DNA from 3 places in the Streptomyces sp. NPDC058632 genome. Region 3 is predicted to be linked to each of the others. Evidence: riboswitches for the same ligand, from Rfam matches in the RefSeq annotation. Region 3 holds a riboswitch; each other region holds the start of a gene.
What was found. Region 3 has a riboswitch for cyclic di-AMP ahead of ACFWVE_RS08405 (M23 family metallopeptidase). Riboswitches for the same ligand answer to the same signal wherever they lie in the genome.
Positions count from the first base shown of each region.

Region 1: it holds a riboswitch for cyclic di-AMP, as region 3 does, so the genes downstream of both, ACFWVE_RS15755 (M23 family metallopeptidase) here and ACFWVE_RS08405 (M23 family metallopeptidase) in region 3, are expected to answer to the same signal.
Region 2: it holds a riboswitch for cyclic di-AMP, as region 3 does, so the genes downstream of both, ACFWVE_RS01795 (C40 family peptidase) here and ACFWVE_RS08405 (M23 family metallopeptidase) in region 3, are expected to answer to the same signal.

Region 1 is NZ_JBHXQZ010000035.1:31,889-41,676, reverse strand. Features, by position in the region: gene ACFWVE_RS15770 (GNAT family N-acetyltransferase) at 118-3,144, opposite strand; gene ACFWVE_RS15765 (HPr family phosphocarrier protein) at 3,321-3,602, shown strand; gene ACFWVE_RS15760 (GntR family transcriptional regulator) at 3,794-4,507, opposite strand; gene ACFWVE_RS15755 (M23 family metallopeptidase) at 4,762-5,535, opposite strand; cyclic di-AMP (ydaO/yuaA leader) riboswitch at 5,549-5,712, opposite strand; gene ACFWVE_RS15750 (M16 family metallopeptidase) at 5,948-7,336, opposite strand; gene ACFWVE_RS15745 (M16 family metallopeptidase) at 7,333-8,727, opposite strand; gene ACFWVE_RS15740 (DNA topoisomerase (ATP-hydrolyzing) subunit A) at 9,139-9,788, shown strand, end outside.
Region 2 is NZ_JBHXQZ010000002.1:106,766-115,210, forward strand. Features, by position in the region: gene ACFWVE_RS01785 (ATP-dependent Clp protease proteolytic subunit) at 1-521, shown strand, start outside; gene ACFWVE_RS01790 (hypothetical protein) at 529-837, shown strand; cyclic di-AMP (ydaO/yuaA leader) riboswitch at 1,171-1,384, shown strand; gene ACFWVE_RS01795 (C40 family peptidase) at 1,388-1,861, shown strand; gene ACFWVE_RS01800 (ATP-binding protein) at 2,053-2,520, opposite strand; gene ACFWVE_RS01805 (helix-turn-helix domain-containing protein) at 2,732-3,592, shown strand; gene ACFWVE_RS01810 (DUF397 domain-containing protein) at 3,602-3,826, shown strand; gene ACFWVE_RS01815 (8-amino-7-oxononanoate synthase) at 3,900-5,027, opposite strand; gene bioB (biotin synthase BioB) at 5,174-6,400, shown strand; gene ACFWVE_RS01825 (adenosylmethionine--8-amino-7-oxononanoate transaminase) at 6,393-7,673, shown strand; gene bioD (dethiobiotin synthase) at 7,675-8,391, shown strand.
Region 3 is NZ_JBHXQZ010000015.1:11,129-20,916, forward strand. Features, by position in the region: gene ACFWVE_RS08385 (MFS transporter) at 1-1,384, shown strand, start outside; gene lhgO (L-2-hydroxyglutarate oxidase) at 1,515-2,729, shown strand; gene trmB (tRNA (guanosine(46)-N7)-methyltransferase TrmB) at 2,836-3,699, shown strand; gene ACFWVE_RS08400 (PrsW family intramembrane metalloprotease) at 3,752-5,122, shown strand; gene ACFWVE_RS08405 (M23 family metallopeptidase) at 5,222-6,256, opposite strand; cyclic di-AMP (ydaO/yuaA leader) riboswitch at 6,268-6,425, opposite strand; tRNA gene ACFWVE_RS08410 (tRNA-Met) at 6,751-6,824, opposite strand; gene ACFWVE_RS08415 (dihydrofolate reductase family protein) at 6,891-8,024, opposite strand; gene ACFWVE_RS08420 (cation:proton antiporter) at 8,497-9,788, shown strand, end outside.

The sequences.
Region 1 (9,788 bases), on a different contig from region 3:
CGTCCTGTGCCCGCGGCAGGTGCCGCTGCCGGCCGGAAGCACGGGTAACCCGCCCGACGCGCCGTCAAACCCACGGCGACCTGCCGAGTTGGAACGGTCGGAGGGCTCACGCCGCCCTCAGTACACCGGGAGGGTCCGGGGGCCGAGGTCGTCGCGGGCGGGGGGCGGGGCCAGGCGTACGGAGGCACCGAGGACGCTCACCCCGCGGGTGGCGACGACGACCGGCTCGAGGCCGACCGCGACGACCTCGGGGTGGTCGTCGACCAGCCGCGACACCCTCAGCAGCAGTTCCTCGAGGGCGGGGGTGTCGACCGGGGTCGAGCCGCGCCAGCCGAACAGGAGGGGTGCGGTGCGGATCGACCTGACCAGGGAGGCCGCCTCCCGGTCGGTCACCGGGATCAGCCGGTGCGCCATGTCCCCGAGCAGCTGCGACGGGGGGCCGGCGAGCCCGAAGGAGAGCGCGGCTCCGGCGGCGGGGTCGATCACCGCGCGGACGATGGTGTCGACACCGCGCGGTGCCATCCGCTGCACGACGAGGCGCAGTTCCTCGGGCGTGCCGAGCTGCTGCGTCAGCTCGGCGTGGGCCCGGCGCAGTTGCTCCTCGTCCGCGATGTCCAGCCGTACGCCGCCCAGGTCGGCGCGGTGCCTGAGGTGCGGGGCGGTCACCTTGAGGGCCACGGGCCGGCCGAGGGTGCGGGCGGCCTCGACCGCGGCGTCGGCGGTGGGGGCGGGGAGGGCGCGGTGGACGTGGATGCCGTAGGCGCCGAGCAGGGCGCGGGTCTCCTCGGGGCCGAGGGTGAGGCTCTCCCCGCGCGTGAGCTGCGCGTCGATGAGGGCGGCGGCGCTCCGCTCGTCGATGTCCTCGTACGCGGGAACCTTGCCGGGGTCGGCGGCGTCCCGGCGCCACTGGGCGTAGGAGACGGAGTGGGCGAGGGCCCGGACCGCGCGTTCGGCGGCGGGGTAGGCGGGGATGAGGTGGGCGTCCTCGGGGAGGCTCGCGGGCGGGGTGGCCGGGCCGGGGCTCCCGGGGGCAGGCGGGCCGGCCGGGCCCGGTGGAGCGACCGGCGCGGGTGCGGCGGACGGCGTCGCGGGGGCGGCCGGTCCGTCGGCGGCCGACGGCGTCGCGGGGGCGGCCGGGCTCCGATCGGCGGAGGGTGCGGAGCCGGGGTCCTGCGCCCGGAGGCGGCCCTCGGTGGCCGGGGCGGGCTGCGGGGCTGTGCCGGCCGCCGCCGAGAGGGCCTCGGCCAGGCCGCCGAGTTCCACGTGGACCACCAGGACCGGCTTGGACGGGGTCGCGGCGGCGGCCGAGCGCAGTGCCCCGGCGAGTGCCGCGTCGTCGGTCGGCGGCTCCCCCAGTGCGGGGATCGCGGTCACGACGACCGCGTCGCAGGTGTCGTCGGCGAGCGCCCGGGACAGCGCGGTGTGGAAGTCCGCCGCCGAGGCCCCGGTGGTGAGGTCCAGCGGGGGGTGCGGGCGCAGCCCTTCGGCGAGGCAGGCGTCGTAGGTGAGCAGGGCCAGGGACTCGGAGTTGCCCAGGATCGCCACGCGGGGCCCGGACGGCAGTGGCTGGCGGGCGAGCAGGAGGCCCGCGTCGACCAGTTCCGTGATGGTGTCCACCCGGATGACCCCGGCCTGCCGCAGCAGCGCGGAGACGGTCGCGTGGGGCAGTCGCGTCGCGCGCACGGCGTGCCCCCGGGGTCCGGAGCTGTGGCGGGCACCCTGGACCACGACCAGCGGCTTCGCGGCGGCGGTCCGGCGGGCGAGGCGGGTGAACTTGCGGGGGTTGCCGATCGACTCCAGGTACATCAGGACGACATCGGTGTCGGGGTCGTCGTACCAGTACTGCAGGAGGTCGTTGCCGGAGACGTCGGCCCGGTTGCCCGAGGACACGAAGGTGGACACGCCCGTGACACCGGTGACACCTCCGCCGCGCCGGTGCAGCCGCGACAGCAGGGCGATGCCGATGGCTCCGGACTGGGCGAACAGGCCGATGCGGCCGGGGCGCGGCATCTGCGGCGCGAGCGAGGCGTTCAGGCGTACGTCCGGGGAGGTGTTGATGACGCCGAACGCGTTCGGTCCGATGATCCGCATGCCGTACGAACGGGCCTGGCGGACGAGGGCGCGCTGGCGCTCGCGGCCGCCGGGGCTCGCCTCGGCGTACCCGGCGGTCACGACGACGAGCCCCTGTACCCCGTGTTCGCCGCATTCGGCGACGACCTCGGGGACGTGTTCGGCGGGCACCGCGACGACGGCGAGGTCGACCGGGCCGTCGATGTCCCGCACCGAGCGGTGGGCGGGCACCCCGGCGGCTCCGTCGAGTTCCCTCCGCTCCGGCGGAAGGGCCTTGTTCACGGCGTACAGGCGGCCGGTGTATCCGGCCTCCCGGATGTTGTCGAGGAGGCCGCGGCCCACGCCGCCGGGCGTGCGGCCGGCGCCTATGACGGCGACCGAGCCCGGGGCGAGCAGCCGCTGCACCGAGCGGGCCTCGGCGCGCTGCTCGCGCGCCTGCTGCACGGCCAGGGAACGGTCCGTGGGCTCGAGGCCGAACTCCAGGCGGACGACGCCGTCCTCGAAGCTGCGCTTCTGGGTGTACCCGGCGTCCGTGAACACCTTGATCATCTTGCTGTTGGCCGGCAGCACCTCGGCGGCGAACCGGCGGATGCCGCGCTCCCGCGCGACGGCGGCGATGTGCTCGAGCAGGGCGGAGGCGATGCCCCGGCCCTGGTGGGCGTCCTGTACGAGGAAGGCGACCTCGGCCTCGTCGGAGACAGGAGGGGTGGGCGCGGAGCGCCCTCCGGCAAGGGTGGTGGCGGGCGACGGGTGGGAGGACGCGGGCGTTCCGCCGGGGCCGATCCGGTCGTAGCGTACGGTGGCGATGAACTCGCCGCCCACGGTGGCCGCGAGCCCCACCCGGTCCACGAAGTCGTGGTGCGTGAAGCGGTGCACGTCCTTGGCGGACAGGCGGGGGTAGGGCGCGAAGAAGCGGTAGTACTTCGACTCGTCCGACACCTGCTCGTAGAAGCTGACCAGACGCTCGGCGTCGTCGACGGTGATGGGGCGGACGCGCGCGGTGCCGCCGTCGCGCAGCACCACGTCGGCCTCCCAGTGGGCGGGATACTCGTGCCGGTCCGACGAGGTCTGCATGGGCCCCAGAGTACGGCTCGCGTACGGCAATGGCGCGAGGCAGTCTGTGGGGGCACGGGCCGGACCGAGGCCGCGGTCGGGTGCCGCCGGGGAGCGGGAGCGGATGCCCCTCCTCTGCTTGCTTCACGATATGGGAAACTGGTCTAGACAACCTGAACTGCGAAGGGCAGCACCACATGGCTGAGCGCCGCGTCAACGTCGGCTGGGCCGAGGGCCTCCACGCCCGTCCCGCCTCCATCTTCGTCCGATCCGCCACGGCCACAGGCGTCCCGGTGACGATCGCCAAGGCCGGCGGCAATCCCGTCAACGCGGCCTCCATGCTGGCCGTTCTGGGCCTGGGCGCCCAGGGCGGCGAGGAGATCGTCCTCGCCTCCGACGCCGAGGGGGCCGACGCCGCCCTCGACCGGCTGGCGAAGCTGGTCTCCGAAGGTCTCGAGGAGCTCCCCGAGACCGTCTGAAACACCCGGCAGCGGACGGAGCCGCGTCACCCATTGCGGGCGACGCGGCTCCGTTGCTTTTTCGGGCCGCCGGTTTCCCCGTCCACCGGTTCCCCCGACCACCACTCCCCACACACAATCCCGCACTCACGAAAAATGGCAGGCGAATTTCACTTCCACCGAATTCCCTTCTCTTGTATACGGTCTCCGTGTTAATGCCGGAGACTCGGCGTGTTTACGGGATGTTGCGAGTTCCTCACACGCTCGGCGCGGGCCGCCCGGTCCGCGCGCCCGGCCCCCGCGGTGAAACGCAGGCGGTGGGCGACGGTGGCGCGCTCGGTGTGCAGCGCCATGACCGTACGCGCGCGCTCGCCGTCGCCGCGCACCACGGCGTCGACGATCGCACCGTGCTCCGCCCAGCACTCCACGGGGTCCCTCGTCCCCCGCACCTCGTACATCCAGCCGATCTTGTGCCGGAGCTGGATCAGCGTCGACGTCAGCGCCGGACTGCCGGACGCCTGGGCGAGCGTCTCGTGGAACCAGCCGCCCAGTGAGCGCAGGTCGTCACTGTGGCCTTGACGGGCCCGTTCCTGGCCCAGCCGGACCAGACCGCGCAGCACCTTCAGATGGGCCTCGGTGCGGCGCTGCGCGGCACGCAGGGCACCGAGCGGCTCCAGCAGCAGCCGCATCTCCAGCAGGTCGGCGGCCTCCTGCTCGGTGGGTTCCGCGACGCACGCGCCCGCGTGGCGCCGGGTGACCACGAAGCCCTCGGCCTCCAGGGTGCGCAGGGCCTCCCGGACGGGGACGCGCGAGACACCGTAGCGCCGGGCGAGGAGTTCCTCGGTGAGCCGGCCGCCACGCTCGTAGACACCCGAGACGATGTCGTCCCGGATCGCCGTGCACACCGAGTGCGCCGGAATACGCATGACCGACCTCCGAATTAATCCCCGCATAACGCCAACGGGTGACGCCCGTTCCGTGACTCTATTGCAACGCGCGCGAATTTCCGACGGCGAGCCGGGAATCATGTCCGTTTTTTGGACAACGGGCCGCCGAAAACACCGAAAGCCCCGACTCGGAGAGCCGAGCCGGGGCCATTCCACGGAAAGCGGACACCTGGGGCGTCAGGGGATCACGCGGACGCCGAGGTGTACACCACGGCCAGGGGACGTGCCCCCGGTCAGACGTTCGCGCCGTGCGCGCGGAGGTACGCGACGGGGTCGATGTCGGAGCCGTACTCGGCGGTGGTGCGGGCCTCGAAGTGCAGATGCGCGCCGGTGACGTTGCCGGTGGCGCCGGAGACACCGATCTGCAGGCCCGGGGTGACCTGCTGGCCCACCGAGACACCGACGGACGACAGGTGGCCGTACTGGGTGTACGTGCCGTCGTGCATCCTGATCACGACCTGGTTGCCGTAGGCGCCGCCCCAGCCGGCCTCCACGACGGTGCCCATGCCGACCGAGAGCACGGGGGTGCCGCTCGCGGCATGGAAGTCGACACCGGTGTGGGTGCCGGAGGACCAGACGGCGCCGCCGGACAGGTAGCCGGTCGAGACGTAGGAGCCCGCGATCGGGGACACGAAGGTGTTGAGACGCTTGCGCTCGGCCTCACGCGCGGCGCGCTCTTCGGCCTCGCGGGCCTTGGCGGCCTCCTCGGCGGCCCTCTCCCGGGCGGCCTCCTCGGCGGCTTCGCGTGCGGCTGCCTGGGCCGCCTCGCGTGCGGCCTCGTGCTGGGCGGAGGCCTGGGCGTCGACCCGGGCGGCGACCTCGTCGCCCATGCTGATCACGGGGGTCAGGCCGGTCTGCGCCGCGGCGGGTCCGGCGGCGAGCGCCGGAGCGGAGAGGGAGCCGATGACACCGGTGGTGGTGAGAGCCGCGACGCCCGCCGCCTTGGCGGTGCCGCGATGCACGCGGCTGGGACGACGGTGCTTCCCGGTGGCGCGGGTGAACGCCATGTACAGGGTGGTCCTTTCCTTCCTTCTCGCCTACCGGGTTAGCTGACGGGTTCGGAGCAGGAAGGTCTCCTACGGACCCCCTCGCGGCACGCGCGGGCGTCCGATTCACCCCAGGGACGCTGATGGGTCCCCGGCTCCCCCGGCTCACGCCGTACGGGGACTCGGCGATGACTGTCCGGTGCCGCGGGTGCGGCGCACTGCCCGACGAACAGACCGCCTGACGCTAAGCGGGGCGTCTTTCAATTCCCAAACGGATCCCGGATTTTGTAGCGCATCCCACAGGGCAGACAGGCACCTCCTGCCCCAATTCGGGCATAAGGGGGCCCTGGTGACGTTCTCGTCACCAGGGCCCCGCGCGCGTGCGCGTCCGGCGTGCGGTCGGACGGCCGCCGGCAGTGCGCCGGCGGGCCGTCTACTCGGCCGGCACCACCGTGACTTCGCCGATGCCGAGCGCCTCGACGGGCTCCTTGATCTGCGCCGCGTCGCCGACCAGGACGGTCACGAGGCGGTCCACCGGGAAGGCGTTCACCACCGCCGCGGTCGCCTCCACGGTGCCGGTGGCGGCGAGCCGCCGGTACAGCTCGGCCTGGTAGTCGTCGGGCAGGTGCTGCTCCACCTGGTCGGCGAGAGTGCCGGCGACGGCCGCGGCGGTCTCGTACTTGAGCGGTGCCACGCCCACCAGGTTCTGCACGGCGACATCGCGTTCGGCGTCGGTGAGGCCTTCCGCGGCGAGGGTGCGCAGCACCGCCCACAGGTCCTGCAGGGCGGGTCCGGTGTTCGGGGTGTCCACGGAGCCGCTGATGGCGAGCAGCGACGCGCCGGTACCGTCCGGGGCGGACCTGAGGACCTGGCCGAACGACCGCACGCCGTAGGTGTAGCCCTTCTCCTCGCGCAGGACGCGGTCCAGGCGGGAGGTGAGGGTACCGCCCAGGCAGTAGGTGCCGAGCACCTGCGCGGCCCACACGCGGTCGTGCCGGTCCCCGCCGACGCGGCCGATGAGCAGCTGCGTCTGTACGGCGCCGGGACGGTCCACGATCACGACGCGGCCCGTGTCGTCGGCGGTGACCGGCGCGACGGGCCGCGGCCGGGCCGCCGATCCGGTCCAGGCGCCGAGGGTGTCGCCGATCAGCTCGTCCAGGTCGGTGCCGGTGAGGTCGCCGACGACCACCGCGGTGGTCGTCGCGGGGCGGACGTGATTCTCGTAGAAGGCGCGTACGGCCGCCGAGTCGATGCCGGCGACCGTCTCCTCGGTGCCCTGGCGCGGGCGGGACATGCGCGACGTCGCCGGGAACAGCTCCTTGGAGAGTTCCTTGGCGGCGCGGCGGGACGGGTTGGCCAGCTCGTGCGGGATCTCGTCGAGGCGGTTGCGGACGAGGCGCTCGATCTCGCTGTCGGCGAACGCGGGCGCCCTGAGGGCGTCGGCGAGCAGTCCGAGCCCCTTGGCGAGCCGGGAGGCCGGCACCTCCAGGCTCAGGCGGACGCCGGGGTGGTCGGCGTAGGCGTCCAGGGTCGCGCCGCAGCGCTCCAGTTCGGCGGCGAACTCCTCGGCGGAGTGCTTGTCCGTGCCCTCGGAGAACGCCCGCGCGGTGATGGTGGCGACACCGTCGAGACCGGCCGGCTCGGCCTCCAGGGGCGCGTCGAGGAGCACCTCGACAGCGACGATCTGCTGGCCGGGGCGGTGGCAGCGCAGCACTGTCAGACCGTTGCCGAGGGTGGTGCGCTCGGGGGCCGGGAAGGCCCAGGGCCGGGCCTCGCCCGCCTGCGGCTGGGGGTGGAAGTCCATCGTGGCGAGCTCGGTCACTTCGCCGTCTCCTCGTTCTCGTCGGTGCCGACGACCGCGGCTTCTTCGATGTCGGCGACTGCGGCTTCTTCGGACTCCCCGGCCTCGGGGGCGACGGGCTCGTAGACGAGCACCGCGCGGTTGTCGGGACGCAGGCGGGCCTCGGCGACCTCCCGGACGTCCTCGGCGGTCACGTCGAGGATGCGTCCGACGGCGGTGAGGGCGAGCTGCGGGTCTCCGAACAGGACGGCGTACCGGCACAGTTCGTCGGCCCGGCCGGCGACGGTGCTGAGCCGGTCCAGCCACTCGCGCTCCAGCTGGGCCTGGGCACGCTCCATCTCCTCGGCCGTGGGCCCCGCCTCGGCGAACCGGGCGAGCTCCTCGTCGATCGCGGCCTCGATGACGGGCACCTCCACGTCACCGGACGTCTTCACGTCCAGCCAGCCCAGGGAGGGCGCCCCGGCCAGCCGCAGCAGACCGAACCCTGCTGCCACCGCCGTACGGTCCCGTCGTACCAGCCGGTTGTAGAGCCTGGAGGACTCGCCGCCGCCGAGGATCGTGAGCGCCAGGTCCGCGGCGTCGCTCGCGCGGGTGCCGTCCTCGGGCAGCCGGTAGGCGGCCATCAGCGCACGCGCGGGGACCTCCTCCTCGACGAGCTCGCGCAGCTCCTCGCCGATGATCTCGGGCAGCGAGCCGTCGCGGGGCTCGGGCTTGCCGTCGTGGGAGGCGATGGAGCCGAAGTACTTCTCGATCCAGGCGAGCGTCTGTTCCGGGTCGATGTCACCGACGACGGAGAGCACGGCGTTGTTCGGCGCGTAGTACGTGCGGAAGAAGGCGCGGGCGTCCTCCAGGGTGGCCGCGTCCAGGTCCGCCATCGAGCCGATGGGCGTGTGGTGGTACGGGTGGCCGGCCGGGTAGGAGAGGGCGGTCAGCTTCTCGAAGGCCGTGCCGTAGGGGACGTTGTCGTAGCGCTGGCGGCGCTCGTTCTTGACGACGTCCCGCTGGTTCTCCATGGACTCCTCGTCCAGGGCGGCCAGCAGGGAGCCCATGCGGTCGGCCTCGAGCCAGAGGGCGAGCTCCAGCTGGTGGGTCGGCATGGTCTCGAAGTAGTTGGTCCGCTCGAAGCTGGTGGTGCCGTTGAGCGAGCCTCCGGCGCCCTGGACCAGCTCGAAGTGGCCGTTGCCCTTCACCTGCCCGGAGCCCTGGAACATGAGGTGCTCGAAAAGGTGAGCCAGACCGGTACGGCCCTTGACTTCGTGACGCGAACCGACGTCGTACCAGAGGCACACCGCCGCGACGGGGGTCAGGTGGTCCTCGGAGAGCACCACGCGCAGGCCGTTGGACAGCCGGTGCTCGGTCGCTGTCAGGCCGCCGGAGCCTGCCTGGGCGGTGGCCGTGTGACCCATGGGCATGTACGTCCCTTCGATCGCGGAGGCGGTCGTCGCATCCGCCGTTTGTGCCGGTCCTGCCACTGTATGCAAGCGTGCGGAGCGCCGGTGAAGTTCCCGGAGGGGACCGGATACGCCGAGAGCGAGAACCGCGGGTACGGGTGGGACGACGCGATACGCACGGGGTTCGTGGGACGCACGGGGTTCGTGGGACGTACGGGATCACGGGCGGCGCACGGGGTGGTGCACCCGGCGCCGGCTCTTCCCGGCCATCCCGCTCGCGGCGCCGGCGGGAAGTCCGCGTACCCTGCCGGCACCCCGCCCCCGGTCCTCGGCGAAGGGCGGCGGCGGGGTCATGGTCCCGGTTGTCGGTGCGGCGGTCCACAATGGTCCGCGTCAGATACCGTCCCACGCTTCAGCAAGGAGCCGGCAGCGATGGCCCGCCGCAGCACGAAGACCCCGCCGCCCGACGACTCGTACGAGGAGCGGATCCTCGACATCGACGTCGTCGACGAGATGCAGGGCTCCTTCCTCGAGTACGCGTACTCGGTCATCTACTCCCGCGCCCTACCGGACGCGCGCGACGGCATGAAGCCGGTGCACCGCCGCATCGTCTACCAGATGAACGAGATGGGCCTGCGCCCCGACCGCGGCTATGTGAAGTGCGCGCGCGTGGTCGGCGAGGTCATGGGCAAGCTGCACCCCCATGGCGACGCGTCGATCTACGACGCCCTGGTGCGCATGGCACAGCCCTTCTCGATGCGGGTCCCCCTGGTCGACGGCCACGGCAACTTCGGCTCCCTGGGCAATGACGACCCGCCGGCCGCCATGCGGTACACCGAGAGCCGGATGACCGAGGCCACGAGCCTGATGACCGAGTCCATCGACGAGGACACGGTCGACTTCGCGCCCAACTACGACGGCCAGGAGCAGGAGCCGACGACCCTGCCCGCCGCGTTCCCGAACCTCCTGGTGAACGGTGCGTCGGGCATCGCGGTCGGTATGGCCACCAACATGCCGCCGCACAACCTCCGCGAGGTGATCGCGGCCGCCCGCCACCTGATCCGGTATCCGAACGCGGACCT
Region 2 (8,445 bases), on a different contig from region 3:
GGACGCCGATCGACGAGACCTCCGCGAACGACCTGATCGTCCAGTTCGCGCACCTGGAGCACCGGGCCCCCGACCGGGACATCTCCCTCTACGTCAACTCTCCCGGCGGCTCCTTCCACGCCATGTCGGCGGTCTACGACACCCTGTCCTTCGTCACCTGCGAGGTGGAGACGGTCTGCCTGGGCCGGGCGGACGGGACGGCCGCGCTGCTGCTGGCCGCGGGGACACCGGGGAAGCGGTACGTCCTGCCGGGGGCGAGGCTGGTGCTCCGTCAGCCGGTACCGCCGGAGACCGTGGAGGGAAACGCGAGCGATCTCGCCGCCCGCGCGGAGGAACTGTCGCGGGTCCGCGGCCGGATCGAGGAGATCCTGGTCCGGCACACCCGCCGCACCCCGGAGCAGGCACGGTCGGACATAGAGCGGGACACCGTCCTCGACGCGCGGGCGGCGGTGGAGTACGGCCTCGCGGACCGGATCCTGACCGACCGCGAGGGCCGCCTCCCCACGTCCGGCGCGAGGTGAGCCACCGATGCTGCCACCCGAACTGCCACCGCTGCCCGCGCTGACCCGCGCCGAGGCCGAGTTGATCGACCGCTATCTCGAGGCCGTCGACCTGCTCGGCCGGATCAACCCTGCCCGCGACGGCGATACCTACCGCGGACTGCGCGCCGCACAGGCACTGGTCGGCAAGGCCGTCGCACTGCGCGACGCGCTGACCGTCATGCACCGGCGCGGCGAGACCGAACTGCACGCCGCCACGCTGGCCCGGGCCCTGCGGGTACTGGACGGCGACCGGCGCACGGCCCGGGTCACGCTGCCGCCGGGCTCCGGCAGTTGACGCCCGTACCGGTCCACCCGCGGTCGGCGTCGGCAACACGTCCGCACCTGAGCCGAAACGGACCAAGGGGGGTACCACCAACCGGCGTATACGAACCACTTCTTTTCGGGCCGTCACAGTTGCGCACCACGCGTGGCCGCGTACCGGAACAGGTCATTCCGATGCTGGTCCGGGACTCCTCGGCATTCCGGACGGCAGCCCGGACAGGGGGCTGTCCACTCGAACGGATGAGTGGTGAGTAACAACACAAACCCCCGGTTCCGTTGGGATTTCGGGCCGAGGGTTGCCAAGATCGCTCACTGACGACAAGACCCCGCCACCGCGGCGGGGCGATCCGGGCGGACGCCGAGTCCTGCCGCCGCCCGGATGACCGGTCGACAGGAGTGGATCGGCAGGAGTGGAGGACCCGAGCATGACGGGTCGCCGGAACGGGAGTTCGACTTCCGTGCCGAGCAGCCCTTGGGGTGAAGCCGCACTCGTGCGGCCGGGCAACTTCGCCAGCCCGAATCCGACAGGTCATCCTTCACAGGCGGCTGACGAAGGGTTGCGCATGACCGCGCTCAATCGTGTCCCGTCCCTCATGGCCAGGGCCGGCACGGCCTCGGCCCTCACCCTCGCCGCCGTGGGCGGCTCGATCGTCCTCCCGGGCACCGCCTCGGAGGCGGCGGCCGCGACCACGGCCACCAAGGCTCTCCAGATCGCGGCGTCCAAGAAGGGCGCGCCCTACCGCTGGGGCGCCACCGGACCGAGCCGCTTCGACTGCTCCGGACTGACCCTCTACTCGTTCAAGAAGGCGGGCAAGGCACTGCCCCGTACTGCGGCCCAGCAGTACAACAAGACCCGCCACATCTCCGCCTCGAGCCGCAAGGCGGGGGACCTGGTCTTCTTCCATTCGGGCCAGAACGTCTACCACGTGGGCATCTACGCGGGCCAGGGCAAGCTCTGGCACGCCCCGAAGACCGGGGATGTGGTGCGCCTGCAGAAGATCTGGACCCACAGCGTCTGGTACGGCCGGGTGAAGTGATCCGCGAGGGCGGCGGTACCCCCTGCCGCCGCCCCGCCGGACACGCCGGACGACGCCCGGAGAACACACGGTGTGGCGGCTCGAGAATCTGCGCATCGTCCGAACGGCCGAGCAGGCCCCCTTCTCGGCCCTTCTCCCGGCCCTCCTTTCGATTCTCTCCCTCCGCTCGCCCGCGTTCCTGCCGCGGACCCCTACGGTTCCTGCTGTCCTGCCGCCTCGACCGCCGTGACCGGTTCGGCGGGAACGGTCCACGGGAGGACGACGGAGACGGTCTTTCCCCCCTCTCCGGTGGGGCGGACCCTCATCCTGCCTCCGCACTCCACGGTCAGCCAGCGGATGATGACCAGCCCTCGGCCGTTGTCCTGCTGGACCGCGGCGGGGAGCCGTTTGGGGAACCTCGGGTGGCTGTCGGTGACCCCGATGCACAGCTGGTCGTCACGGTCGAGGGCGATGTCCACGGTGAACGTGGGCGACTGCCCCAGGGTGTGCTGCACGGCGTTGGTCACGAGTTCGGACACGATCAGCCGGATGGTGTCGGACACTTCCGTGTCTTCCGGCATGCCCCACTCCGCCAGCGTGCCCACCACATGGGCGCGGGCCGCGGAGACCGAGGCAGGATCGCTCGGCAGAGTGATGGACGCTTCCAGATGGTCTGCCATGGCGATGTCGTCCCTTTCCACGGGACCGCAGTCCGGCACGGAGCGGCTGATTCGAGTACGGTCCCGCACTGGTGCTTCGTCGTCAGACTGCCATCACCACAGGGCGTCGGCGACGATACGGCCAAGATATGCATATATCTGTCGCTCAAAGCGGTGAACTCTGCGACGGGAGACCGTATGCGGGCGGCCCGGAGGGAGTAAGGGGGAAACCATGCAACACGGTCCTGCGGTACGCCGCCGGAAACTGGGCGCCGAACTGCGCTCGCTGCGCACATCGGCGGGTTTCACCAGTGGTGAGGCGGCCCGGCTGGTGGGCTGGCACCAGTCGAAGGTGAGCCGGATCGAGACGGGCACGAGCGGGGTGAAACCGGCCGATGTGCGGTTACTGCTCGATGCCTACGGCCTGACCGACCTTCAGTTACGGGAGTTGCTGCTGGTGTTGGCGGGATCCGACGACAGCAGCGGACGACACCATTGGTGGCATGCGTACCGGGGTGTACTCCCGCCCACCTACCGGGACTTCATCAGTCTGGAGTCCCAGGCCGGCGCGATGCGCACGCTGGAGACCACCGTGGTTCCCGGGCTGCTGCAGACGCCCGAGTACGCGCGGGCCGTGACGGAGGCGGCGCTGGAGGGCGCTTCGGAGGAGCGGCTGGACACGCTGGTGGAGGTGCGACTGGCCCGGCAGGACGTCCTGCGGGCCGACCCGCCGCTGGAGTTCAGCGCGGTCCTGGACGAGGCGGTGCTGCGTCGGCAGGTCGGCGGCCCCGGCGTCATGATCCGCCAGCTGGAACGGCTCGTGGAGGCGGCACGCCTTCCCCAAGTGCGGCTTCAAGTACTGCCGTTCACTGCCGGGGCGCACATCGGCGTCACCGGCCCTTTCGTAATCTTCTCATTTTCGCGCACTTCTGATCTGGATGTTGTAGTTCTCGACCACTTGACGAGTAGCCTCTATCTGGAGCGGAAAGAAGACCTCCGGGTGTACTCGGAGGCTTTCAACGCCCTTTCGGTCCACGCCCTTTCACCCGAGGACTCGTTGGATTTCATCGCCGGGACAGCTGCCGGCGTGTAAGGAGGCACGATGCCCGTACCGCCTCGGACCCTTTCCCCCAGCACCGGCCTGCACGGTGTGCGGTGGCTGCGCAGCAGCTACAGCACGGGCGCGAACAACTGCGTCGAGACGGCCCGGCCCGCCACCGGCCCCGGTGCCGGACTGCTCGCTGTACGCGACTCCAAGGATCCGGACGGACCCGCGCTGCTCGTCTCCCCCGGGAGCTGGGCGGAGTTCGTGGCCGCGGTTCACTGACCTGCCGGTCCTCCGGCGCCCACTCGCACTCGACCGTCCGTCATCGGGCGACTCACGGCCGTGCCTCGCCGACTCATGGCCGCGTCTCGCCGATCACCTGTACAGCGCGTTCGATCTCGGTCCCGGACAGGTCCGCGCGGGCGGTCAGTCTGAGCCGTGAGATGCCGTCGGGCACGGAAGGAGGACGGAAGCAGCCCACGGACAGGCCGGCCGCCCGGCAGTCGGCCGCCCATCGCACGGCCTGCTCCGGGGACGGGGCCCGCACGGAGACGACCGCGGCGTCGGGGCGTACGGCGTCGAGACCCGCGGCCGTCAGCCGGTGGTGCAGGTCGCGCGCCACCGCGCCCGCCCGCGCCGCGCGCCCGGGTTCACGGCGCAGCAGCCGCAGGGCGGAGAGCGCGGCGCCCGCGGCCGCCGGGGCGAGGCCCGTGTCGAAGATGAACGTCCGGGCCGTGTTGACCAGGTGCTCGACGACCCGTGCCGGGCCGAGCACGGCTCCGCCCTGGCTGCCGAGCGACTTGGACAGCGTGAGCGTCACCACGACGTCCTCGGCGCCGGCGAGCCCCGCCGCGTGCGGGGCACCGCGTCCGCCGTCGCCGAGCACCCCGAGGCCGTGGGCGTCGTCGAGCACCAGTCCCGCGCCGTGTTCACGGCACGCCCCCGCCAGCGCGGCGAGCGGGGCCGCGTCCCCGTCGACCGAGAAGACCGTGTCGGACACGGCCACGGCGGCTCCGTCGTGCCCGCTCAGCGCCTTGCGCGCGGCGTCGGGGTCGGCGTGCGCCACGACCTGCGTCCTGCCCCGGGCCAGCCGGCAGCCGTCGATCAGGGAGGCGTGGTTGCCCGTGTCGGACACGATCAGCGAACCGTGCGGGGCCAGCGCGGTGACGGCGGCGAGGTTGGCCGCGTAGCCGGAGGAGAGGACGAGGGCCGCCTCGAAGCCGCAGAAGTCGGCCAGTTCGCCTTCCAGCTCGGTGTGCAGCTCGGTGGTGCCGGTGACGAGCCGGGACCCGGTGGCCCCGCCGCCCCAGGTCCGCGCCGCCCGCGCCGCGCCCTCGGCCACTTCCGGGTGCCGGGCCAGGCCCAGGTAGTCGTTGCTCGCCAGATCGAGGAGCGGTGCGCCGGCGGCCCGCGGGCGCAGGGTCCGTACGAGTCCGGCCCGGCGGCGCAGCTTTGCCTGCTCGTCGATCCAGCCGAACGCCATGGGTCCTCCGGTGCTTTTGTAGGCAGTGAACAGACAGTAGCGGGACGGTCGGCGGACCACTGTGTGGCCATGCCCACAGCCGGCAGCGCCTCTGTTGTACGAACCCTCCTTGGCCGGGGCGGCCGAATAGGACAGGATCGGCTCCCATGGATCTGCTGAACACGCTGGTGGACAAGGGGCTTCGGCGCGAGACGCCGACCCGTGGGGAAGCGCTGGCCGTCCTCGGGACGTCCGACGACGATCTGCTCGACGTGGTGGCCGCGGCCGGGAGGGTGCGGCGGCACTGGTTCGGGCGGCGGGTGAAACTCAACTATCTGGTCAACCTCAAGTCCGGCCTGTGCCCGGAGGACTGCTCCTACTGCTCCCAGCGGCTCGGCTCGAAGGCCGGCATCCTGAAGTACACCTGGCTCAAGCCCGAGCAGGCCTCGGACGCGGCCGCGGCCGGGCTGGCGGGCGGCGCCAAGCGGGTGTGCCTGGTGGCCAGCGGCCGCGGTCCGACCGACCGTGACCTGGACCGTGTCTCCGACACCATCAAGGCGATCAAGGCGGGCAACGAGGGCGTCGAGGTGTGCGCCTGCCTCGGACTGCTCTCCGAGGGCCAGGCGGAGCGGCTGCGCGAGGCGGGCGCGGACGCCTACAACCACAACCTCAACACCTCCGAGGCCGCCTACGGGGACATCACCACCACGCACACGTACGCCGACCGCGTGGACACCGTGCAGAAGGCGCACGCGGCCGGTCTGTCCGCATGCTCCGGGCTGATCGCCGGCATGGGTGAGAGCGACGCGGACCTGGTCGACGTGGTCTTCGCGCTGCGCGAACTGGACCCGGACTCGGTGCCGGTGAACTTCCTGATCCCGTTCGAGGGCACACCACTCGCGAAGGAGTGGAACCTCAGCCCGCAGCGGTGCCTCAGGATCCTGGCGATGGTGCGGTTCGTGTGCCCGGACGCCGAGGTGCGGATCGCGGGCGGCCGGGAGGTGCATCTGCGCACGCTGCAGCCGCTCGCGCTGCACCTGGCCAACTCGATCTTCCTCGGGGACTACCTCACCAGCGAGGGCCAGGCGGGCCGGGCCGACCTGGAGATGATCGCGGACGCCGGGTTCGAGGTGGAGGGCACCGACCGCGTGACACTGCCCGAACACCGCACGGGCGCGGGCGGGGCGCACGACGGGGGTGGCGGGTGCGGGGCGCACGAGGGCGGTGGCGGGTGCGGGTCGGCGTCCTCCGGCGCCGGGACGTGCGTGGGTACGGAGGCGGCCGCGGGTCCGGAGACGGTGAGCGAGGGGGCGGGCCGGGCCGACGGGCCGCGTACCGATCTCGTCTCCGTCCGCCGGCGGGGTGCCGGAACGGATCTCGCGCCCAATGCCTGAGCGGTCCGTACCCGAGCTTCTCGAGCTGGACCGGCGGCACGTCTGGCATCCGTACGGGCCCATGCCCGGCCGCGGGGAACCGCTCGTCGTGGAGTCGGCGAGCGGGGTACGGCTGCGGCTCGCCGACGGCTCGGGCGAGCTGGTCGACGGGATGTCGTCCTGGTGGTCGGCGATCCACGGCTACAACCACCCGGTGCTGAACAAGGCCGCGCGCGACCAGCTCGGGCGGATGAGCCATGTGATGTTCGGCGGGCTCACGCACGAGCCCGCCGTCCGGCTGGCGAAGCTCCTCGTCGACATGTCACCCGACGGCCTCGAACATGTCTTCCTCGCCGACTCGGGCTCGGTGTCGGTCGAGGTGGCCGTCAAGATGTGCCTGCAGTACTGGCGTTCGCTCGGACGGCCCGAGAAGCGGCGGCTGCTGACCTGGCGGGGCGGCTACCACGGCGACACCTGGCAGCCGATGTCGGTCTGCGATCCCGAGGGCGGGATGCACGAGCTGTGGACCGGGGTGCTCCCGGAGCAGGTGTTCGCAAAGGCCCCGCCTGCCGAGTACGAGGAGTCGTACGCCGAGCACCTGCGGGAGCTGATCGGGCGGCACGCCGGCGAACTGGCGGCCGTGATCGTCGAGCCCGTGGTGCAGGGCGCGGGCGGCATGCGCTTCCACTCCCCCGCGTATCTGCGGGTGCTGCGCGAAGCGTGCGACGCACACGACGTGCTGCTGGTGTTCGACGAGATCGCGACCGGGTTCGGGCGTACGGGCGCGCTGTTCGCGGCCGGGCACGCGGCGGTGGCGCCGGACGTGATGTGCGTGGGCAAGGCGTTGACCGGCGGCTATCTGACCATGGCGGCGACGCTGTGCACCGCGCGGGTCGCCGACGGCATCTCGCGCGGCGACGTACCGGTCCTGGCGCACGGTCCGACGTTCATGGGCAATCCGCTGGCGGCGGCCGTGGCCTGCGCCTCGATCGAGCTGCTGCTCGGGCAGGACTGGCTCGCGGAGGTCAAGCGCATCGAGTCGGGCCTGCGGGACGGGCTGGCGCCCGCGGCCTGCCTGCCGGGCGTCCGCGACGTGCGGGTCCTCGGCGCCATCGGCGTCGTCCGGCTCGATCACTCCGTGGACATGGAGGCGGCCACGCGCGCGGCGGTGCGCCGGGGCGTGTGGCTGCGGCCGTTCCGCGATCTGATCTACACCATGCCGCCGTACGTCACCGGCGACACGGACGTGGCCCGGATCGCGGACGCGGTGTGCGCGGCGGCCGAGGAGGGATGACATGCCGGTACTGGTGATCACGGGCACGGGCACCGAGGTCGGAAAAACGGTGGTGACGGCCGCGGTCGCCGCGACGGCGCTCGGGGCCGGCCGGTCGGTGGCCGTGCTGAAGGCGGCACAGACCGGGGTGCGGCCGGACGAACCCGGGGACGCCGAGGAGGTCGCGCGGCTCGCCGGAGCCGTCACGGCCGCCGAACTCGCCCGGTATCCCGACCCGCTGGCGCCCGCCACCGCCGCCCGCCGGGCGGGCCGGGCGCCGGTGCGTCCGCACGACGTGGCCGAGACCGCCGTCAAACTGGCCACCGAGCACGATCTGGTGCTGGTGGAGGGCGCGGGCGGGCTGCTCGTGCGGTTCGACGAGGAGGGCGGGACGCTGGCGGACGCGGCGGCACTGCTGTCGGCGCCGGTGCTGGTGGTGGCGGCGCCGGGTCTCGGCACCCTGAACGTCACGGAGCTGACGACCCGTGAACTGCGCTCGCGCGGGCTCGACCCCGCGGGTGTGGTGATCGGCAGCTGGCCCGCGGAGCCCGGTCTGGCCGAGCGCTGCAACCTGCGGGACCTGCCGGACGTGACGGGGGTGCCGCTGCTGGGCGCGGTACCGGCCGGCGCGGCGGCCCTCGCCCCGGCCGGCTTCCGGACGTCGGCGCCCGGATGGCTGGCGGCGCGGCTGGACGGCACGTGGGACACGGCGGCGTTCCTGGGGCGGGAGACCGGCTGATCTCCCGCGCGGGCCCTGTGGTCCGGGCACCGGTGCCCGGACCCGTGGTGCGGC
Region 3 (9,788 bases):
CGTTCTCACCCTCGCGGGTATCTCCAACGCGGGCCTCGCGCGGCGCGTCAACGACCTTGGCGCACAGCGCGGGCTGACCTTGCGCTACGACAAGACGTCGGTGGCGCGCTGGGTGTCGAAGGGCATGGTGCCGCAGGGTGCGGCGCCGCACCTGATCGCCGCCGCCATCGGTCAGAAGCTCGGCCGCCCGGTGCCGCTCCACGAGATCGGCCTGGCGGACGCGGATCCCGCGCCCGAAGTGGGCCTGGCCTTCCCCCGGGACGTCGGACAGGCGGTGAAGTCCGCCACCGAGCTGTACCGGCTGGACCTGGCCGGCCGCCGCGCGGGGTCCGGCGGCATCTGGCAGTCGCTCGCCGGATCGTTCGCAGTGAGCGCATATGCAACGCCTGCCTCGCGCTGGCTGATAACCCCGGCCGACAGTTCGGTCGCGCGCGAGGTGAGCCCCGCGGAGGGCTCCGCCGCACCGGCCAGAGTCGGCCACAGCGATGTGCGCAAGCTGCGCGAGGCCGCCGAGGACGCGCGCCGCTGGGACTCCAAGTACGGCGGCGGCGACTGGCGTTCGTCGATGGTCCCCGAGTGCCTGCGGGTGGAGGCCGCACCCCTGCTGCTCGGCTCCTACGCCGACGACGTGGGCCGTTCCCTGTTCGGCGCGTCGGCCGAACTCACCCGGCTGGCCGGCTGGATGGCCTTCGACACCGGCCAGCAGGAGGCCGCCCAGCGCTACTACATCCAGGCCCTGCGCCTGGCCCGCGCGGCGGCCGACGTCCCCCTGGGGGGATACGTCCTGGCCTCCATGTCCCTCCAGGCCACCTACCGCGGCTTCGGCGACGAGGGCGTCGACCTCGCCCAGGCCGCGCTGGAGCGCAACCGCGGCCTGGCCACGGCCCGCACCATGAGCTTCTTCCGGCTCGTGGAGGCCCGCGCGCACGCACGCGCGGGCGACGCCCCGGCGGCCGGCGCGGCACTGAAGGCGGCCGAGGGCTGGCTGGAACGTTCCCGCCCCGGTGACAGCGACCCGGTCTGGCTGGGTTTCTACTCCTACGACCGCTTCGCCGCCGACGCCGCCGAGTGCTACCGCGACCTGAAGGCGCCCCGCCAGGTCCGCCACTTCACCGAGCAGGCGCTGTCGCGGCCGACGGAGGAGTTCGTCCGCTCGCACGGGCTGCGGCTCGTCGTCTCGGCGGTCGCCGAACTGGAGTCGGGCAACCTGGACGCCGCCTGCGAGCAGGGCGTGCGCGCGGTGGAGGTGGCCGGCCGCATCTCGTCCGCGCGCACCACGGAGTACGTCAGGGACCTCCTGCACCGCCTGGAGCCCTACGGCGACGAACCCCGCGTGGTCGAACTGCGCGAGCGCGCCCGGCCCCTGCTGATGACTCCCGCCTGACCCCGGCCGCCACCCCGACCGCCACCCCGACCGCCCCATATCGGCACGCCTCGGCAGACCCTTGTCGCTTCCGGGGTTTACGGGCGTTGTCAGTGGCGCAGTGCACTATCGGGACCGGGAGGTGGTGCGGGTGGCGCAGCGGACGTACGACTGCGATGTGCTGGTGATCGGCGGCGGCATCGTCGGCCTGTCGACGGCGTACGCGATCACCCGCGCGGCGCCGGGCACGCGGGTCACCGTGCTGGAGAAGGAACCCGGCCCCGCCCGGCACCAGACGGGTCGCAACAGCGGCGTCGTCCACAGCGGCATCTACTACCGCCCCGGGTCCCTGAAGGCGCGGTACGCGGTACGGGGCGCGGCCGAGATGGTCAAGTTCTGTGCGGAGTACGACATCCCGCACGCGGTGACGGGCAAGCTGATCGTCGCCACCGGCCGGGGCGAGCTGCCCCGCCTGCACGCCCTGGCCCAGCGCGGCCGGGAGAACGGTCTGACGGTCCGCGAACTGGGCGCCGCGCAGATCTCCGCGTACGAGCCGGAGGTCGAGGGCCTGGCCGCCCTGCACGTCGGCACCACCGGCGTCTGCGACTACGCGGCGGTGGCCCGCCGGCTGGCGGCCGCGTCCGGCGCGGAGATCCGCTACGGCGCGCGGGTCACCCGCATCGACCGTCGCGCGGACCGGGGCGTGGCCGCCCTGACCGCCGCCGGGGACGTCGTGCGCGGCCGGGTCCTGGTGAACTGCGCGGGTCTGTACTGCGACGAGATCGCCCGTCTCACCGGCGACGACCCCGGCATGCGCATCGTGCCGTTCCGCGGCGAGTACTACGAGCTGGCCCGCCCGGAGCTGGTCCGCGGCCTGGTCTATCCGGTACCCGACCCGGCGTTCCCGTTCCTCGGCGTCCACCTCACGCGCGGCGTCGACGGTGGCGTCCACGTCGGGCCCAACGCCGTACCGGCGCTGGCGCGCGAGGGCTACCACTGGCGTACGGTCCGCCCGCGCGAGCTGGCCGCCACGCTGGCCTGGCCGGGCTCCCGGCACCTGGCCCGCCGCCACTGGCGGCACGGCAGCGGAGAGCTGCACCGTTCCCTGTCCCGGCGGGCCTTCACCGAGGCGGTCCGCCGGCTCGTGCCCGCGGTCCGGGAGGCCGACCTGGTCCCGGCCACGGCGGGCGTACGGGCCCAGGCGGTCCTGCGTGACGGCACCCTGGCCGACGACTTCCTGATCCAGGAGACGCCCCGCGCGGTCCACGTCCTCAACGCCCCCTCGCCCGCGGCGACGGCGTCCCTGCCCATCGGCCGGGAGGTCGCCCGCCGGGCCCTGGCCGCCCTGGACGGCGTGCCCCGCTGAGGCGGCCGCCCCCACCGGTTCCCCGTCGCCCACGGGAGCGACCTCATGACCGACCCAGGAACCGACCGCGGAGCCCTCGCACGACCCCCGTAAAATCGACAGCACTGTGTCTGACTCCGTAAGCACCCCCGAAGCCCCCGCCCCGCACCCCGGGCACACGCCCGGCGTGTCGGTCCGCCCCACCCGGGAGAAGGGCGAGCCCCGCTTCCCGGACGGGCCGAAGGCCGATCCCGCCGGGTCGCACTTCGAGCGGCGGATCCGGAGTTTCCAGCCACGCCGGAGCCGGGTCACCGCCGGGCAGGCGGACGCGTTGCAGCGGCTGTGGCCCCGGTGGGGCTTCGACGTCGACGGCAGGCAGCGCCTCGATCTCGCCGCGTTCTTCGGCAACGACCGCCCGGTCGTCCTCGAGATCGGCTTCGGCATGGGTGAGGCGACCGCGCGCATGGCCGCCGCCGACCCGGGCACCAACATCCTCGCCGTGGACGTCCACACCCCCGGCCAGGGCCATCTGCTCGGCCTCGCCGACCAGCACGGCCTGGAGAACGTCCGCGTCGGCAACGGCGACGCGATCATCCTGCTGCGCGAGATGCTCACCCCCGACGCGCTGGGCGGGCTGCGTGTCTACTTCCCCGACCCCTGGCCGAAGAAGCGGCACCACAAGCGCCGGCTGATCCAGCCCGCCTTCCTCGACCTCGCCGCGACCCGCCTCGCACCGGGTGCGCTCCTGCACTGCGCCACCGACTGGGAGCCGTACGCCGAGCAGATGCTCGAGGTGCTGACCGCGCACCCCGGCTTCGAGAACACCGTGGCGGACGGCGGTTTCGCGCCGCGTCCGGGGTTCCGGCCGCTGACCCGTTTCGAGGGACAGGGGCTGGACAAGGGTCATGTCGTGAACGACCTGCTCTTCCGCCGCGTACAGCACGTCGACCGGGACGCCGACCGGGAGGGCCGGGACGCCGTCGGCACCTGAGCCCACCTGGTGGTCCTGCGGGCAGCACCGTTCCCTCGTTAGGGTCAATGTCGTGGCCATCAGCCGTCCGTACCCGACCCGGCCCGGCGCGGCCTCCGGTCCTGCAGGGCCGGCCGACGGGCCCGCCCTGCGGCATGCGCACTGGTGGCAGCGGCCCTGGGTGCGCTATGGGGCGCTGACCGCCCTTCTCTCGCTCTCGGGCCTGGTCATCCTGGGACTGGTCCGCGAGCAGACCGGCACGGAGGGCTTCCTGGTCGGGCTCGGCCTCGCCGTCCTGCCGGTACCGCTGCTCGTCGCCGCCTTCCGCTGGCTGGAGCGCGTCGCGCCGGGTCCCTGGCGCAACCTCGTCTTCGCCTTCGCCTGGGGCGCCTGCGCCGCCGCGCTCATGGCGATCGTCGCCAACAGCTTCGCCACACGGTGGATAGCGACGGAGACGGCCGACCCGTCCCGCGCGGACACGCTCGGCGCGACCGTCATAGCCCCGGTCGTGGAGGAGTCCGCGAAGGCCGCCGCCGTCCTGCTGGTCTTCCTGTTCCGCAGACGCGACTTCACCGGAATTCTCGACGGCGTGGTGATAGCCGGGGTCACCGCCACCGGCTTCGCCTTCACCGAGAACATCCTCTACCTCGGCACCGCCTTCGGTACCGACCAGCTCACCGGCGGCAGCGGCGTCTCCTCCGTCACCGCGGCGACGTTCTTCGTCCGCGTCGTCATGTCGCCGTTCGCGCACCCGCTCTTCACGGTCCTCACCGGCATCGGCTTCGGAATGGCCGCGCTCGCCGCCCGGCGGCGCCGCCCGGTGCGCGTCCTGCTCCCGCTCGGCGGCCTGCTGCTCGCGATGGGCATGCACGCCCTGTGGAACACCTCATCGGCCCTCGGCGAGTACGGCTTCTTCGCCGTGTACGCGGCGTTCATGGTGCCGTCGTTCGGCCTGCTGACCTGGCTGGTGGTGTGGACCCGGCAGCGCGAGCTGCGGACCGTACGGGAGGAGCTGCCCGCGTACGTCAGGGCCGGCTGGCTGACCCCGGCCCAGCCCTACGCGCTCGGCTCGATGCGGGCCCGGCGTATCGCCCGGCGGTACGCGCGCCGGCACGGCGGCCGGACCGCTGCCCGTGCGGTGGCGCAGTACGGGGCGTACGCGACGTCGCTGGCGTTCCTGCGGCACCGGGGGCGCCGCGGCCGCGTGGGCGCGGACTTCGTCGTACGGGAGCACGAGCTGCTGCGCGAGATGTGGCACCGCCGCAGTACGGCCCGCCCGGCCCTGGAGTACGCGGCCCGAGCCACCGCACCGCCCGCCCCGCCCTGGCCGGTGCACGGCCCGTACCGCATGCCCGAAGCGCGCGGAGGGTACGGCCCGTACGGCGCCGTGGGCCCCGGGCGCCCCGGGCGCCCGGCGTCCGGGCCGAACCCGTACCGCTCCTGAAACGCCGGACCGGCAGTCCTGACGTCGGGGGGCGTCGTCAGGACTGCCGGGGCTGTGGCTGCGAGGGCGCAGGACGCGAGACCGGCCGGGGCCGGAATCTCAGACGGTGAGGCCCTTCGACTGCATCCAGGCCATCGGGTCGATGCCCGAGGCGGAGCCGGCCGGGTGCACCTCCATGTGGAGGTGGGCGCCGGTCACGTTGCCGGTGGCGCCGACGCGGCCGATCACGTCGCCGGTGTTGACCTGCTGGCCGACGCTGACGCTGATGGAGGACTGGTGGGCGTACCAGATCTCGGTGCCGTCGTCGAGGGTCAGCACGGTCTTGTAGCCGTACGAGCCGTCCCAGCCGGCGGAGGTGATCGTGCCGGTGTGGACGGCCTTGAGCAGGGTGCCGGTGGGGGCGGCGAGGTCCAGGCCCGTGTGCTGGCCGGAGGACCAGTAGGCGCCGGCCTGACCGAAGGTCGAGGAGATGGTGTACGAGGAGGTGGGCAGCGTGTACTGCTTGGCCAGGGCGGCGAGACGCTCGGCCTCGGCCTTCTTCTCGGCCTCCTCCTCCGCCTTCTTCTTCGCGGCGGCGGCCTTCTCCTCGGCCTCCTTCTTCGCCGCGGCGGCCTTCTCCTCGGCCTCCTTCTCCGCCTTCGCGGCGGCTTCGGCGGCGGCCTTGTCCTGGGCCTGGCTCTGCTGCTGCTCGACCTGGGCCATGATCCGGGCGCGCAGCACCTCGCCGGCGTCGGAGGCGGTGCCCTGTTCGGCCTCGTCGACGACCGCGCCGATGCTGCTGAGCGGGGTGGCGGAGCCCTGGGGGGTTTCCTCGTCGGAGATGAGGGAACCAACAGAGGGAAGGTCCGGTACGGAGATGGAGACCGGCGGCTTGCCGGTCTGGGCGCTGGCCATGCCGCCACCGGCGACGGCCGCTATGACACCGACGCCCAGGACGGTGGAGCTACGGGCGAGGCCTCCGCCGCGCTGCTTGCCGACACGATGCCGGCCGCGCACGGGACGAACGGACTCCTCGGTGGGGTTCCACTCCTCGAAGGGGCCCTCGTCGGTGCGGATGCTGCCGTAGCCGAAGGTTTCGCTGTCGTGCCGGCTCGGCATGAAGAGGGCCTCGGGGGCAGGCCGATTGGACGCCACGTGGGCGCGCTCCTTTCCTTCCTTCTCGCCTACCGGGTTAGCTGACGGGTTCGGAGCAGGAAGGTCTCCTACGCGCGTATACCGTCCGTGTCTCCACGGGGGCACTCGCGCGATTCACCCCAAGATGTTGGTTCCCCGGTTCCCTTGCGGGATTCGGCGCGTGCGCACGGAGCCGACTCGTGTGACGGCTGGGACGACCGCGCTGCGTTATCGAACGTTAATAGACGCGAGGGTCGTATTCCAAGCCGTTCCTCTTGATCGTTAACGATTCCCGCACAGACTTAAGCGCCACGACCGGTCAAAACCGGGCGAGTTGACCTCACCGCACTCGTCACACTCGAGTTGACGGTGCGTCAATTGTTATGCGTAGCGAGGCGGCCCGATCACCTGACGTGACATCGACGTGGGAGTACCCGGGGACGCGCTCCTGAAACGGGACGGACGGAAACGGCCGAGGGCCGGAACCCTTTCGGATTCCGGCCCTCGGCGTTCAGTAGCGGGGACAGGATTTGAACCTGCGACCTCTGGGTTATGAGCCCAGCGAGCTACCGAGCTGCTCCACCCCGCGTCGTTGTGTTCACCAGCATACGGCATCCGCGGGGCACTCCGCACACGCGTTACCGCCGCCCCTGCGTCACCGGCCGATCAGATGGCCGTTCGGCGCCTCGGCGGCCTCCTTGTGCTCCGGCAGGAGGACGACCAGGGCGCCCTCCGCGGCCAGCACTCCGCTGCCGTCGGCGCCCGTCACGAAGGTGTCCGGCTCCCGCCACGCGGTGACCACCCGCCGTACCCCCGCGTCCAGGATCAGCCGGGCGCAGGGCGCCGGACGGGAGGCTCGGCGGGCACAGGGTTCCAGGCTGGAGTACACGCTGGCGGTCGCGAGCCGCGGGTCCGCGGGGTCGATCCTGGCGAGAGCGGCCTCCTCGGCGTGCACCATCGGATCGCCGCCCTCGCGGGAGTGGCCCCGCGCCAGCTCGGTGCCGTCGGCCGCGACGACCACCGCGCCCACGCTGAACGCCGTCTCCGAGGGCGGGCACCGCTCCGCCAGTTCACAGGCGAGGGCCAGCCAGTGGTGGTCGGCGGCGACGGGGAGCGGGCCGGCGCCGGGGGCGGTGGGCTCGTAGCGCATGAGGACGACGTCGCCGATCGGGCGGGTCTCCAGCAGCCGCAGCCGGCCGCCCTGGTAGGGCCCGGGGCCGAAGAGGCGGGCGGCGTCCGGGTCGCCGACGAAGAGCGGGGCGAGGACCAGCTGGAGCTCGTCGGCGAGGCCCTGGGTGAGGAGCTGGGTGTGGATGACGCCGCCGCCCTCGACCATGAGCCGCCGGACGCCGTACGCGTCGTACAGGTGCGTCAGGAGCCGGCGCCAGTCGAGCTCGGCCCCGAGCTCCACGATGTCGGTGGCAAGGCCGTGGGCGCGGGCGCGTTCGGCACCCTTGTCGGTCGTGTAGAGGACCTTCGCGCCACCGGTGTGCCAGAACCGCGCCGCCGGGTCCAGGTCGCCCGAGCCACTGACGGTGACCTTCAGCGGGTAGGCGGGCCGGCCCCCGGCGGCCCGGGCGGCACGCCGCTCGGGCGCGTTGACCAGCAGCCGGGGGTTGTCGGCCCGGATCGTGCCGGCGCCGACCAGGATCGCGTCCACCGACGCCCGTACCTCGTCGACCCGGTCGAAGTCCTCCGGCCCGGACAGCAGCAGCCGCTCGGGGCCGGTGTCGTCGAGATACCCGTCGAGCGAGACGGCGGCGGACAGCAGGACGTACGGGTGGGGCATCGACGGCGCTCCTGACGGGGGCGGGGCGAGGGCTGGGCTGGGCTGGGCTGGGCTGGGCTGGGCTGGGCTGGGCGAAGAGAGTCTCGCACCCGGTGTGTTCCCGCGCGGAGGGAAGCCGTACGGTGTGCCACCGCCACGTGGCGCGAAACCGTACGGCGTAAAAACGCGCGGTGGCCCCGTCGCCCCCGGCGACCGGCCCGTGATGAGGGGCCTTCCCCCACACCTCATGGGTGTCGTCCGCCACCTCGTTTGGGTGGTGTCACGGATGGCGAGCGCCCGGGGCCGGATGTGAGCGTGGAGGAACACCGGGGCCCGGTCCCGGCACGCACCGGCCGCCACCGCTCCGCACCCGGGGATGTACCGGCCGCAGCCCCGTACGGCGGAGAACCCCCACCGATACGAAGGAGCAGTCCCCACCCGGATCGGTCGATCGGATCCCGCTCCGTCCCCGTGCTGTGGAAGGTGGTGACCCGTGGGACATGCCGACACCCTGCTCGCCATGGGCGGCGCGTTCCTCGCCGCAGCGTTCCTCGCCCGCCTCGGCAGCCGGATCGGGCTGCCGACGATCCCCCTGTTCATGCTCGCCGGCATTCTGCTCGGTCCGCACACACCGGGGCTTGTCCTGGTCGAGGACGCCCACGACTTCTCGATGCTGTCGGCGCTCGGTCTCGTCCTGCTGCTCTTCTACCTCGGCCTGGAGTTCCACCTCGACGACCTGAGACGGGGCGGCAAACAGCTCATCAGCGCCGGTGGCATCTACCTGGCGCTCAACGTCGGCGCGGGGCTGGGATTCGGGTTCGCCCTCGGCTGGGGAGCGCGGGAGGCCCTGGTGCTCGCCGGGGTGCTCGGCATCTCGTCCTCCGCGATCGTCACGAAGATCCTCATCGAGCTGGGTCACATCAGCCGGCCCGAGACCCGGCTCATCCTCGGTGTCACCGTCGTCGAGGACATCTTCCTCGCCCTCTACCTCGCGGCCCTCCAGCCCGTCCTCAGCGGCGCCCAGGGGCTCGGGGACATGGCGCTCCAGGCGTCCAAGGCGTTCGGCTTCCTGATGGTGCTGGCCGTCGCCGCCCGCCACGGCACCCGGCTGTTCGGCCGGATCATGTCCGTACGCGACAACGAGCTGCTGGTCATCACCTTCCTCGGGACCGCGATCTTCGTCGCGGGTGTCTCCGAGGTGCTCGGGGTCGTCGACGCCATCGGGGCGTTCATGGTCGGGCTGATCGTGGCCGGCACCCCCGCCGCGCCCCGGATCCGCACCCTGGTGCACCCCTTGCGGGACGCCTTCGCGGCGATCTTCTTCTTCGCCTTCGGGCTGGCCATCGACCCGGGGGACATCGCCTCCGTCGCGGGTCCGGTGGCCGTCGCGGTGGTGCTCACCCTCGCGATGAACCTGACCGCGGGCCTGCTGGTGGCCCGCTTGTACCGGTACGGCGTCGACATCGCGGCCGACATCGCCACGACCCTCGTCTCCCGTGGCGAGTTCGCACTGATCCTGGCCGCCATGGCCACCGGCGCGGGGCTCGACGACCGGCTCACGCCGTTCATCGCCGGGTACGTCCTCGTCCTCGCCGTGCTCGGCCCGGTGCTCGCCAAGCAGTCCCATCTGCTCGCGCGCGCCCTGCGCGCCGTCCGGGCACGGCTGCCCGACCGCGGCTCCTCCCGGGACACCGGGCCCGACCCGGACGCCGGGCCCTCGTCGGGCACGGGGCTCCCCCCGGACCTGGACGCAGGTCCTGCCGGAAGCCCGGACGCCGGACCCGT